DNA from 4 places in the Bradyrhizobium sp. IC3123 genome. Region 2 is predicted to be linked to each of the others. Evidence: predicted binding sites of a transcription regulator. Region 2 holds the regulator's gene; each other region holds the start of a gene.
The links. The regulator PhoB, encoded in region 2, activates phosphate uptake and scavenging genes when phosphate is short. The targets are predictions, from matches to a motif close to TGTCATNNANCTGTCAT.
Positions count from the first base shown of each region.

Region 1: a site for PhoB is predicted at 2,392-2,408, ahead of I6F20_RS11720 (YdcH family protein). Genes of this name have one in related genera too.
Region 3: a site for PhoB is predicted at 2,112-2,128, ahead of phnC (phosphonate ABC transporter ATP-binding protein). Genes of this name have one in related genera too.
Region 4: a site for PhoB is predicted at 1,541-1,557, ahead of I6F20_RS35435 (DUF2794 domain-containing protein). Genes of this name have one in related genera too.

Region 1 is NZ_JADYVF010000003.1:347,374-351,128, forward strand. It holds gene I6F20_RS11710 (EAL domain-containing protein) at 1-648, opposite strand, end outside; gene I6F20_RS11715 (NAD(P)/FAD-dependent oxidoreductase) at 851-1,975, shown strand; gene I6F20_RS11720 (YdcH family protein) at 2,122-2,304, opposite strand; gene I6F20_RS11725 (YdcH family protein) at 2,635-2,841, shown strand; gene I6F20_RS11730 (hypothetical protein) at 2,973-3,191, shown strand; gene I6F20_RS11735 (hypothetical protein) at 3,214-3,465, shown strand; gene I6F20_RS11740 (GGDEF domain-containing protein) at 3,467-3,755, opposite strand, start outside.
Region 2 is NZ_JADYVF010000009.1:102,150-105,904, reverse strand. It holds gene I6F20_RS26150 (GcrA family cell cycle regulator) at 262-774, shown strand; gene phoB (phosphate regulon transcriptional regulator PhoB) at 1,075-1,782, opposite strand; gene phoU (phosphate signaling complex protein PhoU) at 1,805-2,521, opposite strand; gene pstB (phosphate ABC transporter ATP-binding protein PstB) at 2,533-3,354, opposite strand; gene pstA (phosphate ABC transporter permease PstA) at 3,351-3,755, opposite strand, start outside.
Region 3 is NZ_JADYVF010000004.1:360,308-364,062, forward strand. It holds gene phnE (phosphonate ABC transporter, permease protein PhnE) at 1-145, opposite strand, end outside; gene phnD (phosphonate ABC transporter substrate-binding protein) at 213-1,121, opposite strand; gene phnC (phosphonate ABC transporter ATP-binding protein) at 1,196-2,011, opposite strand; gene I6F20_RS16105 (LbetaH domain-containing protein) at 2,186-2,857, shown strand; gene I6F20_RS16110 (alpha-D-ribose 1-methylphosphonate 5-triphosphate diphosphatase) at 2,854-3,755, shown strand, end outside.
Region 4 is NZ_JADYVF010000022.1:12,593-16,347, forward strand. It holds gene acnA (aconitate hydratase AcnA) at 1-82, shown strand, start outside; gene I6F20_RS35430 (DUF1223 domain-containing protein) at 314-1,090, shown strand; gene I6F20_RS35435 (DUF2794 domain-containing protein) at 1,620-1,991, shown strand; gene I6F20_RS35440 (GNAT family N-acetyltransferase) at 2,137-2,667, opposite strand; gene I6F20_RS35445 (Bax inhibitor-1/YccA family protein) at 2,918-3,709, opposite strand.

The DNA of each region.
Region 1 (3,755 bases), on a different contig from region 2:
ATCGAGCACCGATTCCAGGAACTGCTTGGTGGAGGCGAGCTGCCGCGACAGGTTGCGCTGCTCGGTGACGTCGAGATGGGTCGCCACCGAGCCGCCGTTCGGCAACACGAAATACTTCACCAGGATAGCCCGTCCGTCCGGCAGTTCCGTGGTCAGGCCATTGGCGCTCGATGCCTTCCGGTAAAATTCGTCATCGGTGACGCCGAGCACTCCGCGCTCGCGGCGCAGCCTCAGGATGTCGCAACCGGTCATGTTGGGCCGGAGGTCGGATCGCGTCAGGCCATAGATCTCGAGATAGCGGTCATTGCAGAAGATGACGCGGCGCTGCGCATCCGTCATCACCACGCCCTGGTTGAGGTTGTTCATGGCGGAGGAGATGAAGGCGTTGCGACGCAGCTGCAAACGGCTGGACCGGCGCAGCGAGGAATGGATCCACAGCCCGATCGCGGCGAGGAACGAGCAGACCACGATGCCCGCGATGAGGGCTTCCCAGATCACGCCGGGATCAAGCCTGGTGAGATCGCCCGGAACGGCAAGGCTGTCCGATGCCGCAAAGGCGCGCGCAGGCGCGCCCGTAACGGCCAGGCATAGGAGGGCGTGCACAGCAATCCAAAGCGTGCTGCCCACGTGCCAGTTCTTCTCAGCCATCAGCCACCCGCGATTTCAACGTCGGATTGTCTGGCTTCGCGGGTTTGGATCGGGTAAACGCCTGTGGGCACAACAGAATAATGTGACATAAAATGCGGCAATTGCCCTGACATGATAAACGACTTCTTAACGGAAGCCCCGCCTGCGCCGCCGCATCCGGACCGTGCGCCACCGGTGCTTCCAACTGGTATCCTGCACAACCATGGATAGGGTCGATTGCGTCGTCATCGGAGCCGGCGTGGTCGGGCTCGCGGTGGCCCGGAAGCTCGCCCAGGCCGGGCGCGAGGTGATCGTGCTGGAGGAAGCCGAGGCGATCGGCACCGTCACCTCCTCGCGCAACAGCGAGGTGATCCATGCCGGCATCTACTACCGGGCCGGGAGCTGGATGGCGCGCATGTGCGTGGCAGGCAAGCACGCGCTGTACCGCTACTGCGCCGAGCGCGGCATCCCGCACAAAAATTGCGGCAAGCTGATCGTCGCGACCAGCCCGAAGGAGACCGAGAAGCTGCAATCGATCAAGGCGCATGCCGAGGCCAACGGCGTGCTCGACATGCAGCTGCTCTCGGGCGAGGCCGCACGCGCGCTGGAGCCGGCGCTCGCCTGCGACGCCGCGCTGCTGTCACCGTCGACGGGCATCATCGACAGCCATTCCTACATGCTCTCACTGCGCGGCGAAGCCGAGGACGCCGGCGCAGCTTTCGCGTTTCACACCCCGCTGATCCGTGCCAAGGCGGCGGCCGGCCTCATCGAGATCGATGCCGGCGGCGAGGCACCGATGACGCTGCAATGCAACCTCCTCGTCAACGCCGCGGGGCTGTCGGCAACGCATGTGGCGCGCAACATCGACGGCATGCCGCTGGACCGGATTCCGCCGGCCTATCTCGCCAAGGGAAACTACTTCAGCTGCAACGCCAAGGCGCCGTTCTCGCGTCTGATCTATCCGGTGCCGGAGCCCGGCGGCCTCGGGGTGCACTTGACGCTGGACATGGCAGGACAGGCGCGCTTCGGGCCTGACGTCGAATGGATCGAGACGATCGACTACGAGGTCGATCCGTCACGCGCCGAGCGCTTCTATCCCGCGATCCGCAAATACTGGCCGACGCTGCCTGACGGCGCGCTGATGCCGAGCTATTCGGGCATCCGCCCGAAGATCGTGCCGCCGGCCGTGGCCACGCAGGATTTCTTGATGCAGGGCCCGCGCGATCACGGCGTTGCAGGCCTGATCAATCTGTTCGGCATCGAATCGCCGGGACTGACGTCCTCGCTCGCGATCGCCGATCACGTCGCCGAGCTCGCAGATATCGACAGTGTTTCGAGAAGCGGATAAGTGTGCGCGTCGAGAGCCACGGGTCCAAGCAAGAATGAGCGCCGCACAACCGTGTTGCACGGTACACACCTTGCAGCAGGGATGAGCACGGATGCTCTCATCCCTGCGTGAAGGACGTGATCAACTCTACACTGTCACGGGGGTTACTAGTGGAGCGTGTCGCCAGATTGCTTCAGACGCTCGATCTGGTCCTTGACCATCAACTTCCGGCGCTTCAACTCAACAATTTGCAGGTCGTCTGTTGAAAGGTGCACGAGAGCTTCGTGCAATTCGTTTTCGAGAAGTTTGTGCTTCCGTTCCAATTCAACGAGATGTGCCTGAATTGTCATTCGAAACCTCCTCGGTAGGGTTGAACCTTTAGGATTCGATCCGGACAACCAAGTCTACATCACCGATTCGTCCTGTCGATGGGTATCCGTCGTTGCAGCGTCATTTTTGAAAGTTCATATGTAACGAAGCGTGACTAAGGGAACCACGCCGGAAAAATCCATGATATCAATACGCCCACGCACCGCCGCAGCTCCCTGCAGAAATATGTTGCTGGAGATCGGGGACGAGGGATCGCAGATCGCTTGCGATCACGCGGCGCAAGGACGATAATTTCCACAGGGCATCCACAGCCCGGATCTCACGCCTATCGGTTTTCGGCCACCGCAGACATGACCAATGAAGATGAGCGTGAGCTCGAAGCCGAGCTCACCCGGTTGCAGCAGGAACACCGAGATCTCGATGCGGCGATCGATGCATTGCATCAATCGCCCGCCCCCGACCTGTTGCGGTTACAGCGCCTGAAGAAGCGCAAGCTGTTGTTGCGCGACCGCATCGCGTTCATCGAAGACCAGATCACCCCCGACATCATCGCCTGACCGTGAGCCGGTCTTGCGCGGCGCCCCGCCGCTTCCGAATCCGCTTGACTCAATAAGAACAAAATAGGAACATTCGCGGGCGCCCCAACACCTCAGAGAACGCTCAAGGACAACACACGAGGACAACGCAGATGTCGGCAACCGCCCTTTTCGACAACAGCCATTACGAACAGGCCTGCGATCAGGCGATCGCGATGTGCGACGGCAATCTGCGCAGCACCATCAAGGCGCTGATCATGGCCAACGAATATCTGGAAGCCGAGCTGGAGGAATTGCAGGCGGCGATTTCAGCCGGCTGCATTCCGGAGATCTCGCGCAGCAAGATGCGGAGCAAGAGCAGCGCCGCATAATCTTCAACCTTGGAGCAACGCCATGTCGGATGTGACCTATTACGTTGCAATGCCCTTCTTGATCGATGACGACGGATCACCCGTCGCAGGCGCTGCAGAGGAGTGTCAGTCCTCGACGGCGGCGCTGCGACGCGCAGAGATGCTGGCGCGCGGCGCCGGCCATATCGGCGCGATCGCGTTCAGCCGCAGCGGCGATCCCATGACCGGCGAATTCGGCGACGCGACGCTGCTGCGCAAGTTCGGCAACGTGCCGGAAGATCTTGCCACCCTCTAGACTAGCGCTCGCCGCCGACCAGCCTGATCCGCGGCTCGTGCCGGCGGCTCGCCTTGCGCACATACATGGCGGCATCCGCCTCCTCCAGGGCGCGGCCTGCAGCGGATTGCGGACCGAGCAGCGCGACGCCGGCCGAGGCGCCCGCGGCCACGTGCTGGCCGCGAAAAACGAATGACAATTCGTCGATCGCCTGCTCCAAGGCCGCAGCCTTGACCTTCGCATCGGTCTCGCTGAGATTCCAGAGCAGCAGCGCGAACTCGTCGCCCCCGAGCCGGCCGACCACGTCGGAG
Region 2 (3,755 bases):
TTTTCACCACGGAACATGTGGAAGCGAGTCGGCGGACTCTTGCGCGGGAGTCACGCCATATTGTAGCGTTTGGACTGTCAGATACGACATCTCGTGCAGCAGTTCTGATCCCAGAAGTCCTCATGTACCGGCGTAAACGTTCGGGCGTCTTGAGCGCGCCCGGCGAGCCTTAAGGGATTCTGACGGCACGGGTTTTTCAAGGCTAAAGCATTCGCTGCGAAGGCCCCAGGATGGCAGGCGCGCAGCGAGGGAAAGGGTGCAATGACGGTTTTGACCTGGTCCGATGATCGCGTCGAGCAGCTGAAGAAGCTCTGGGAGGCCGGACTTTCGGCCAGCCAGATCGCGGCGGAGCTCGGCAATGTGACCCGCAATGCCGTGATCGGCAAGGTGCACCGGCTCGGCCTGTCCGGCCGCGCCAAGAGCCCTTCATCGGCAGCGCCGCGGCCGCGCAAGGCACGGCCCGCGCAGCATATGATGCGGGTGACCCGCCCCGTCGCGCGCGGCAACACCGCGTTGGCGCAGGCCTTCGAGGTCGAGTTGGAAGCCGAGCCGGTTACCTACGACAACGTGGTGCCGATGAGCCAGCGGCTGTCGCTGCTGGAATTGAACGAGGCGACCTGCCACTGGCCGGTCGGCGATCCCTCGAGCCCGGATTTCTTCTTCTGCGGCGGCAAGGCGCTCTCCGGCCTGCCCTATTGTGCCCAGCATTCGCGCGTGGCCTATCAGCCCGCAGCGGATCGCCGTCGCGCAGCACCGAAACCGGGCACGCGGTGAGCTTGCGGAATTCCCTGATCGCCAAGCTTTGATCGCCAAGCTTGATCGCCAAGACTGCAGCCGTCACACGATGGCGGCTCCCAATCGCTCGGTGTCATCCCCGCGAAGGCGGGGATCCGTAACCGCGGGGCGCAATCGTTGCGCGAGATGGTCACTCCGAGTCTTCGCCAAACCACGTCCTGTGGCTGATCGCGAAGAGCGCAAGCGCTCGCGCTGAGATCCCGGGCTCACGCTGCGCGCGCCCGGGGATGACGGCCGAGATCGGCGCCGCAGTTCGCCAAACCAGCTGTCGCTGGCGCCTTACGTCTGCTCAGCCTTCGCGAAGCGATCGTCCAGCGCGTAGCCGGCGCCGCGGACGGTGCGGATCGGGTCCTGCTCGCGGCCAAGATTGAGCAGCTTGCGCAGGCGGCCGATATGGACGTCGACGGTGCGCTCGTCGATGTAGATGTCGCGGCCCCAGACGCTGTCGAGCAGCTGCTCGCGCGAGAACACGCGGCCGGGATGCTCCAGGAAGAACTCCAGCAGGCGATATTCGGTCGGACCGAGATCGATCGGCCGGCCCGAGCGCGCCACGCGGCGCTTGTCGCGGTCGAGCTCGATATCGCCATAGGCGAGCACAGTGGCGAGGCGCTCGGGACTCGCACGCCTGAGCAGGCCCTTCACGCGCGCAAGCAGTTCCGGCACCGAGAACGGCTTGACGATATAATCATCCGCGCCGGTCGCGAGCCCGCGCACCCGTTCGCTCTCCTCGCCGCGCGCGGTGAGCATGATGATCGGCAGCTGCTTGGTCTCGGGGCGGGTCCGAAGCCGCCGGCACAGCTCGATGCCTGACAGGCCCGGCAGCATCCAGTCGAGCACGATCAGATCGGGAATGTGCTCCTTGAGGCGGGTGTCGGCGTCATCGCCGCGCATCACCGTCTCGACGTCATAGCCGTCGCCTTCGAGGTTGTAGCGAAGAAGCTCGGTGAGAGCTTCCTCGTCCTCAACCACCATAATGCGTGCGCCCATGTGGTCGTAGCTCCTTAAGTCGTCAGGTGTTCGGCACCGTCGTGGCGAAGGTCGTCATGTCGCCCTTCGGCCGCTTGTCGGTGATCGCCTGGCCCTCGATCATGTAGAACACGGTCTCGGCGATGTTGGTGGCGTGGTCGCCGATCCGCTCGATGTTCTTGGCACAGAACATCAGGTGGATGCAGAACGAGATGTTGCGCGGATCTTCCATCATGTAGGTGAGGAGCTCGCGGAACAGCGAGGTGCAGATGGCGTCGACTTCCTCGTCGCCCTTCCACACCGCCATCGCCGCCGGCAGGTCGTGCGCGGCATAGGCGTCCAGCACCGACTTGACCTGCTGCTGCACGAGGTCGGTCATGTGTTCCAGGCCGCGGAACAGCTTGAGCGGATGGAAATCCGTCTCCAGCGCCGCGACGCGCTTGCCCATGTTCTTGGCGAGATCGCCGATGCGCTCGAGATCGGTCGCAACGCGCATCGCGCCGACGATCTCGCGCAGGTCGACGGCCATCGGCTGGCGGCGGGCGATGGTGAGCACGGCGCGCTCCTCGATGCGCTTCTGCAGCGCGTCGAGCTCGACGTCGGTGGCGACGACGCGCTGGCCGAGCGCGACGTCGCGGCGGATCAGCGCGTCGACGGAATCGACGATCATGCGCTCGGCGATGCCGCCCATCTCGGCGACCAGGCGGGTGAGCTCCTGAAGGTCGCTGTCGAAAGCCTTTACGGTATGTTCAGAACCCATGTTCCGTCTCCTCAGCCGAACCGGCCGGTGATGTAATCCTGCGTGCGCCGATCGCTCGGCGACGTGAAGATCTTGCTGGTGTCGTCGAACTCGATCAACTCGCCGAGATACATGAAGGCGGTCTTGTCGGAAACGCGCGCCGCCTGCTGCATGTTGTGGGTGACGATCGCGATCGTGTAGTTCTCGGACAATTCCTGGATCAGCTCCTCGACCTTGGCGGTCGAGATCGGGTCGAGCGCCGAGCAGGGCTCGTCAAACAGGATCACCTCGGGCCGCACCGCGACGGTGCGGGCGATGCAGAGGCGCTGCTGCTGGCCGCCGGAGAGCGACAGGCCGGAGGCATTGAGCTTGTCCTTGACCTCGTTCCACAGCGCGCCACCGCGCAGCGCCTTCTCGACGCGGTCGTCCATCTCGGACTTGGAGATCTTCTCATAGAGACGAATGCCGAAGGCGATGTTCTCGTAGATCGTCATCGGGAACGGCGTCGGCTTCTGGAACACCATGCCGACCCGGGCGCGGAGCAGGTTGAGGTCGAGCTTGGGGTCGAGGATGTTGGTATGGTCGAGTAACAGCTGACCGTCGGCGCGCTGGCCCGGATAGAGGTCGTACATCCGGTTGAAGATGCGCAGCAGGGTGGACTTGCCGCAGCCGGACGGGCCGATGAACGCCGTGACGCGGTTGGTGCCGAGCGCCAGGTTGATGTTCTTCAGCGCGTGGTGGTCGCCGTAGTAGAAGTTGAGGTTGCGCGCCGTGACCTTGGCGGGCGCCTCGGGCAGGGGCTGCGAGCCGGGATGAACGGACGGTGCGCTGACGGAAACAGACATTTCACTCATTTTGCAGTCCTCTCGGCGCCAAGGATGCGCGCGCCAATGTTAAGGGCAAGCACGGTCAGGGTGATCAACAGCGCACCGCTCCAGGCGAGTTGCTTCCAATACTCGTAGGGGCTCTGCACGAAGTTGTTGATGGTGACAGGCAGGTTCGCCATCGTCTTGTTCAGGCCGAGGCTGAAGAACTGGTTCGACAGTGCCGTGAACAACAGCGGCGCGGTCTCGCCGGCGACGCGGGCGGTCGCCAGCAGCACGCCGGTGATGAGGCCGGAGCGCGCGGCACGATAGGCGATGCGCTTGATCACCAGCGAGCGCGGCAGGCCGAGCGCGCTGGCAGCTTCGCGCAACGGATTCGGCACCAGCAGTAGCATGTCTTCGGTGGTGCGCACGACGACCGGGATCACGAT
Region 3 (3,755 bases), on a different contig from region 2:
CCATCCAGCCCGCGGCAATGGCAACGGCGATCAGGACGGCGGCACCGAGCCATACGCGGCGGCGCTTGGCGGCAATTGCGGCCGCATAGCGATCGCCAAGCTCACGCAGCCTGGCTTCCGGAAATTCGGGAACTGCTGTTCGCATGGGATGTTCGCGAGAGCCGACGGGCAGATCTTGCGATCTGCCCGACTTGTCCAACCCTTCGTTTCCCTCAGGATTTCTGCTTGCGAATGCTGTCGACAAACTTGGTCAGTTCGATCACGGCGTCATACGCCTTGTGGTCGACCTCGACGTAGGGCAATTGCTTCCCCTCGTAAATCTTGTCGAAAGCCGCCTTGTCCTTCACCGCAATTTCCAGCACTGCTTTCTTGATCGCCGCCTTGAGGTCGTCAGGCAGGCTGCTGAGATAGGCCATCGGCGAGTTCACGATCTGCTCGGACTTCATGATGATCTTGAAATCCGCGGCCTTCGCCATGCCCTTCCGTTCCATCCGGAGCAGGTTCGATTCCTTCTCGTCGTTCCACCAGTTGAACGCCGCGTCGCAGGTGCCCTGGGAAAGCCCGATCACCGCGTTTTCATGGCTCCCCGAGTAGACCACCTTGGCGAAGAACTTCTCCGGGTCTATGCCCATCTTGTTCATCGCGAAACGCGGCACGTTGTTGCCGGAAGTCGAGTTGGGATCGACGAGGCAGAGGTTCTTGCCTTGCAGGTCCTTGATGTCCTTGTAGCTCGAATCGCTTTTGACATAGAGAACCGAGTAATAGCCTTTGGTGCCGTCGCCGTTCACCTCGATCGCGAACGGTTCGACCTTCGCGCCAATGATGTAGGCACGCGCGTAGGACGCCGGGCCGTACATCGCAATGTGAATGTTTCCTGCACGCTGACCTTCGATCACCGCGGCGTAGTCGTTGGCGATGCGCAGCGTGACCTTGGTTCCAAGCTCGCGGGACAGGTACTCCGTCAGAGGCGTCCAGCGGTTGGTGGTGCCGGAGGCATTCTCGTCGGGGACTTTTGCGAAGATCAACTCAGGATATTTCACCTTCCAGTCCTGCGCCGCAGCGGCTGAAACTGAAAATGCCAGGGCCGCCGCAGCGGCAACGATCGTACGACGGTCTATCATGACGTCTCCCATTTCAAGGTTATGAAACTGTCGAGTTCCGGCTCTGCGCTAGGCTCGATTTAAAGAAGCAGCGATCAGGCCACGGCAACCGTGCGGAGGGCAGGAACTGCTGTGCCGACCGATGCATCCGCGGGCGCAACATCCATGACTTCATTCGCCTCGAGATCGTACAGCTCGCGCGCGATATGATCGGTCAAGGCCGCCGGCGCGCCGTCGAACACCACGCGTCCGGCCGCCATGCCGATCAGGCGGTCGCAATAGCTGCGGGCGAGATCGAGCGAATGCAGGTTGCAGAGCACGGTGATACCGAAATGCTTGTTGATGCGCAGAAGCGCATCCATCACGATCTTGGTGTTGCGGGGATCGAGCGAGGCGATCGGCTCGTCGGCAAGGATAATGTCGGGCTGCTGAACCAGCGCCCGCGCGATCGCCACGCGCTGCTGCTGACCGCCCGAGAGCTGGTCGGCGCGCTGGGCCGCGATGGCAGCCATGTCGAACTGCTCGAGCGCCGACATCGCGATGGCCTTGTCTTCTTCGGGCCAAAGCTGCAGCAGCGACCGCCATGTCGGCACCGTCGACAGCCGCCCCATCAGCACATTGGTGAGGACGTCGAGCCGGCCGACGAGGTTGAACTGCTGAAAAATCATCGCCGACCGCGCACGCCACTGCCGCAGCTCCTTGCCGCGCAGCGCGGTGACGTCGACGCCTTCGAACAGGATGTGGCCTTCGGAGGGCTCGGTGAGGCGGTTGATGGACCGCAGCAATGTCGACTTGCCGGCGCCGGATCGCCCGATCACCCCGACGAAGCCGCCGGGGGAAACTTGAAACGAAGCATCGTCCACCGCGGCTTTCGCGCCGAAGCGACACGTCAGGCCTTCAACCACCAGCATACAGGAGCTCCAGAGTAGCTGGAGCCAACCGCTAACCCTCGTGCTTAACACTTGTGTGACAGCGCTGCTGCAGTGCGGCCATCCTACGCACATCATCCCCTGTCATCTCGCTGTCATGACATCGTCATCCGGCCGCTCGAAGAGAGACGCCCGCCCTCGCACTTCGGATGCAACATGGCCGCCAAAGCTCTTTCGGTTCAGCCGACCGTCGATCCCTCGGCCAAGCTGCATGAGACCAGGCTTGGCGCCTACACCGAAGTCGGCGCGCGCACGATTCTGCATGAAGTCGCGATGGGCGATTATTCCTATGTCGTGAACGATGCGCAGATCACCTACGCCACCATCGGAAAGTTCTGCTCGATCGCGGCGATGACCCGCATCAATCCCGGCAACCATCCGATGCATCGCGCCACTCAGGCGCATTTCACTTACCGATCCAGCGCCTATTTCGAAGGTGAGAGCGACGATCTCGAGTTCTTCGACTGGCGCCGCCGGCATCACGTTCATATCGGCCATGACGTCTGGATCGGCCATGGCGCGATCGTGCTGCCGGGCCGCAACATCGGCACCGGCGCGGTGATCGCCGCCGGCGCGATCGTCACCAAGGACGTGCCGGCCTACAGCATCGTCGCCGGCAATCCGGCCCGCATCGTGCGGCGGCGATTCTCGGAGGAGATCGCCGGACGGCTCGCAAGGCTTGCTTGGTGGGACTGGGATCACGACAAGTTGCGCGAGGCGCTGCCCAATTTCCGCAAGCTCGGGATTGAAGATTTCCTCTCGGCATACGAAGCAAAAGCGAGCTCACTCGCCAATTCTCCTGCCAGCAAACGAAGCGCGGTCGCGTGACAGACATATTCATCGAAGGCGGCCGGGCCCTGATCGGCGCCGAGCTCGTCGAAACCTCTCTTATCGTCTCCGGAACAGACATTGCAGAGGTCGATGCTTCTCGCGGCCGGGCGCGGCTGGCACTGGATGCCCGTGACCTGCTGGTGCTGCCCGGCATCGTCGATCTGCATGGCGATGCCTTCGAGCGCCAGATGATGCCGCGCGCCGGCGTCGACTTTCCGATCGACGTCGCGCTCGCCGACAGCGACCGCCAGGCGATCAGCAACGGCATCACCACCGTGTTTCACGCCACGACCTGCTCGTGGGAGCCGGGCCTGCGAAGCGCCGACAATGCGCGCGGCCTGATGGAGGCGATCGAGCGGCAGCGTCCGCAGTTCGCTGCCGACACCCGCTTCCACCTGCGGCACGAGACCTTTAATCTCGATGCCGAAGCGGAGATCGCACAGTGGCTCAGCGAGGGCCGCGTCGACCTGTTCGCCTTCAACGATCATATGGACGGCGTCGTTGCCGACATCTCCAACCCACGCAAGCGCAACCGCATGGTGGAGCGCACCGGTCTGTCGAGTGAAGAATTCGACCGGCTGGTCGAGCGCGTGGTCTCGCGCGCCGACGAGGTGCCCGCCTCGGTGTCACGCCTGGCCGCTGCGGCCCGCGGGGCCGAGGTGCGGATGCTCTCGCACGACGATTCGAGCCCGGCGATGCGCCGGGACTTTCGCGAGCTCGGCGCCTTGATCGCGGAGTTTCCGATCAACGAGGAGACGGCGCGCGCAGCGGCCAGCCACGGCGATGCCATCGTCTACGGCGCGCCGAACGTCGTGCGCGGCGGCAGCCACACCGGCTGGACCAGGGCCTCCGACATGATCGCAAAGGGGCTCTGCTCGGTGCTGGCGTCGGACTA
Region 4 (3,755 bases), on a different contig from region 2:
CCGCATCGATACGCTGGACGAGCTCGACTACTACCGCAACGGCGGCATCCTGCACTACGTGCTGCGCAAGCTCGCGGCGTAAACGCGGATTTGTGAATGATGGCTCACTGCGAAGTGAGTAGAAGCCTTAACGAAGGCGGCCTATCAAAGGCCGCCTTCGCGCGTTTGCGGTACGCTTCAGATGGGCCCGCCCGGCGGAAAACCTCCCTTTGGACGGTGGCCCGGATGGATGAATGTACCGCGCCCCGTAAGACTACGGTGACCATCCGGCGATAAGATTTCCCTCTGAGAGCAACGGTGTGCGGCGTTCGACATGACGACAATGACGGCTTCCCATCTGATTCCACGTTGGTCCGGCGCCCTCTGGTCGGGAGCTCTCGGCATATGTGCGATCATCGCCGTCATTCGTCCTGCCGAAGCTGAACCCCGCGCCGTCGTCGAATTGTTCACCTCGCAGGGCTGCTCCTCCTGCCCGCCCGCCGACCAGATCATCGGCGATCTCTCCAAGGACCCCTCCGTCATCGCGCTGAGCATGCCGATCGATTATTGGGACTATCTCGGCTGGAAGGACACGCTGGCGGATTCGCGCTTCTCTGCACGGCAGCGTGCCTATTCGCGCATGCGCGGCGACCGCGAGGTCTACACGCCGCAGGTCGTGGTCAACGGCTCCACCCATGTCATCGGCAGCGATCGCACCGGCATCGAGAACGCGATCGGCAAGACCGACAAGGGCACTGGCGTGATGAGCGTGCCGGTGACGATGTCGCTCTCGGGCAAGCAGATCAACGTGTCGGTAGCCGCAAGCAAGGAGCCCACGGTCTCGCGCGGCGAGGTCTGGATCTGCTCGATCGCGAAGTCGGTGCCGATCGCGATCACCCGCGGCGAGAACAAGGGACAGCAGGTCACCTATCACAACGTGGTGCGCAGCCTGCTCAAGGTCGGCGACTGGACCGGCCGTCCGGAGAGCTGGACGGTGCCGATCGAGAACCTCACGCGCGACGGCGTCGACGGCGCGGTGGTCTACGTCCAGGACGGCAGCCGCGAGAGGCCGGGCCCGATGCTGGGTGCGGCCTACACGTCGCTGCATTGAAGCAGGCAGAACGTCTCAGCAATTGATGCTCGTCATTCCGGGGCGCGCCTCTTGGCGCGAACCCGGAATCCATTTCTCAGCTTGTGTGATGGTAAATGGATTCCGGGCTCGCGCTTCGCGCGCCCCGGAATGACGGCAGACCGGAAACATCTCGGCACAAACAAAAAAGGACCAACTTGCGTTGGCCCTCCTTGTCGTGCGTACAGACCCGATCCTGTTCGACCCCGGGGGGCTGGGGGCTGAGGAATCCGGAACCGAAAGGACCGGGTCAACGCACGTCACCCTTTTCGCAGTGCAGGGCGGCAGGCGGTTGGCGGAAAAGCGGCGATACTATGATTCCTGCTAACGATCCCGTGACGGTTTGCCGCGACGGAGTTCCACCCTTGCGTGTGCCCTGATGCGACGCCGATTCGATAGGTCGAGCCCCTTGCGATGCGGAACGGTTGGCGCAATCATGCAATTGTCACGAACGCGGTTCCGGGACGATCTTGGCGGACGCGGGTAGCCGTGCGATGAGGAGGCGCTTCCCATGAGTCTGACGTCGGAGGATGCCGATCCGAGCGAGCAGCGCGCGGCGGCGCGTCCTGCCGCGGCGCATGCGCAGCCGAACCGGGTGACGTTCAACCGGCTCGAGCTGCACCGGATTCTCAATCTCTACGGCCGCATGGTCGCCGACGGCGAATGGCGCGACTATGCCATCGACTTCCTGAAGGACCGCGCCGTGTTCTCGGTCTATCGCCGCGCCTCGGAAGTGCCGATCTATCGCATCGAGAAGGACCCGCGCCTGGCGCGCAAGCAGGGCATGTACAGCGTGATCTCGGCGACCGGCCTGATCCTGCGTCGCGGCCACGAGCTCGAGCGGGTGCTGCTGGTGATCGATCGCAAACTGGCGGTGGTGTAGACGAACCATCGATCGTCATTCCGGGGCGCGACGAAGTCGCGAGCTGGTGCGCAATTGCGCACCCGAGAATCCATCCCTCCACCGCCCCTGCCGTTCAATGGATTCCGGGTTCGATGCTGCGCATCGCCCCGGAATGACGGATGAACTACTTCCCCGGCACCGTGCTTGCGCCCTCGCCGAGGTCGCGTTGCATCATCACGGTGTCCAGCCAGCGGCCGAATTTCAGCCCGACACTGGGATGTGTGCCGATCATCTTGAAGCCGCACCTTGTGTGCACGCCGATCGACCCGGCATTGGCGGAATCGCCGATGACAGCGATCATCTGGCGAAAGCCGCGCGCTTCGCATTCGACGATCAGCCGTTCCAGCAGCATTGAGCCGACGCCGCGGCGGTGGAAGGACGGATCGAGATAGATCGAGTTCTCCACCGTGAAACGATAGGCGGGCCGCGGCCGGTAGGCGCCGGCATAGGCATAGCCGGCCACGCGGCCGTCCAGCATGGCGACGAAATAGGGATAGCCGCCGTCGATCAGCGCGCGATAGCGGCGCGTCATTTCCGAGAGGTCGGGCGGCTCCAGCTCGAACGTCGCCGTGCCCTCGCGGACGGCCTGCTGGTAGATGGCGGTGACGGCGGGGAGGTCGGCCTCGGTGGTGGGCCTGATATCGGGTGCGGACATGGGGGAAGGATAGAGCGTTCCCTGAGGGGCCGGAAGAGGCTGCGCTGCCTCCACACCCGTCATTGCGAGCGCAGCGAAGCAATCCAGAAATGCATCTGCGGAGGGGCTCTGGATTGCGTCGTCGCATCGGCGCAAAATTGCTGCGCAATTTTGTCGCGAGCTCCTCGCAATGACGGGGAGAGGCCGTACCCTCAAAACAAAAACCCCGGCCTTTCGGCCGGGGTTCGTGTCCGTTCTCTCGTCTCAGAGCTTACTCGCGCTGGCCGAGGAGCTGCAGCAGCAGCGTGAACAGGTTGATGAAGTTCAGGTACAGCGACAGTGCGCCGGTGATGGCCGAACGCTCTGCGACGTCACCGCCGGCCGAGGCATAGCCGTAGATGTAGTCGTTCTTCAGCCGCTGGGTATCCCAGGCGGTCAGGCCCGAGAACACCAGCACGCCGACCACCGACACGATGAACTGCAGCATCGAGCTGGCCAGGAACAGGTTCACCAGGCTGGCGAGAACGATGCCGATCAGGCCCATGAACAGGAACGAGCCCATGCCGGTCAGGTCACGCTTGGTGGTGTAGCCGTAGAGGCTCAGCGCACCGAAGGTCGCCGCGGTGATGAAGAACACCCGCACGATCGAGGTGTGCGTGAACACCAGGAAGATCGACGACAGCGAGATGCCCATCAGCGCCGCGAACACCCAGAACAGGATCTGGGCGGTCGAGGGTGCCAGACGGTTGATGCCCGCCGAGATCACGAACACCATCGCGAGCGGCGCCAGGATGAACAGCCACTTCAGGGGGCTGACGAACATGGCGTAGCCGAACGGTGTCAGGAACACCTTGCCGACGCGGACGGCGTCCGCCGTCGGAACGTCGGTCACGGCGGCCATGTAGACGCCGAGCGCGGCAAGGCCGGTGATGGCCAGGCCAATGCTCATGTAGTTGTAGATGCGCAGCATATAGGCGCGCAGGCCGGCATCGACCGTCGCGGCGTCAACACGCCCGGCGGCCCTGCCGAAAGGAGAAGCGTAGTTACGGTCTAGGTCCGACATGGTCGAATTCCCGTTGGTTGGTCCGGTCCGGCACGAGGGTCGCCAT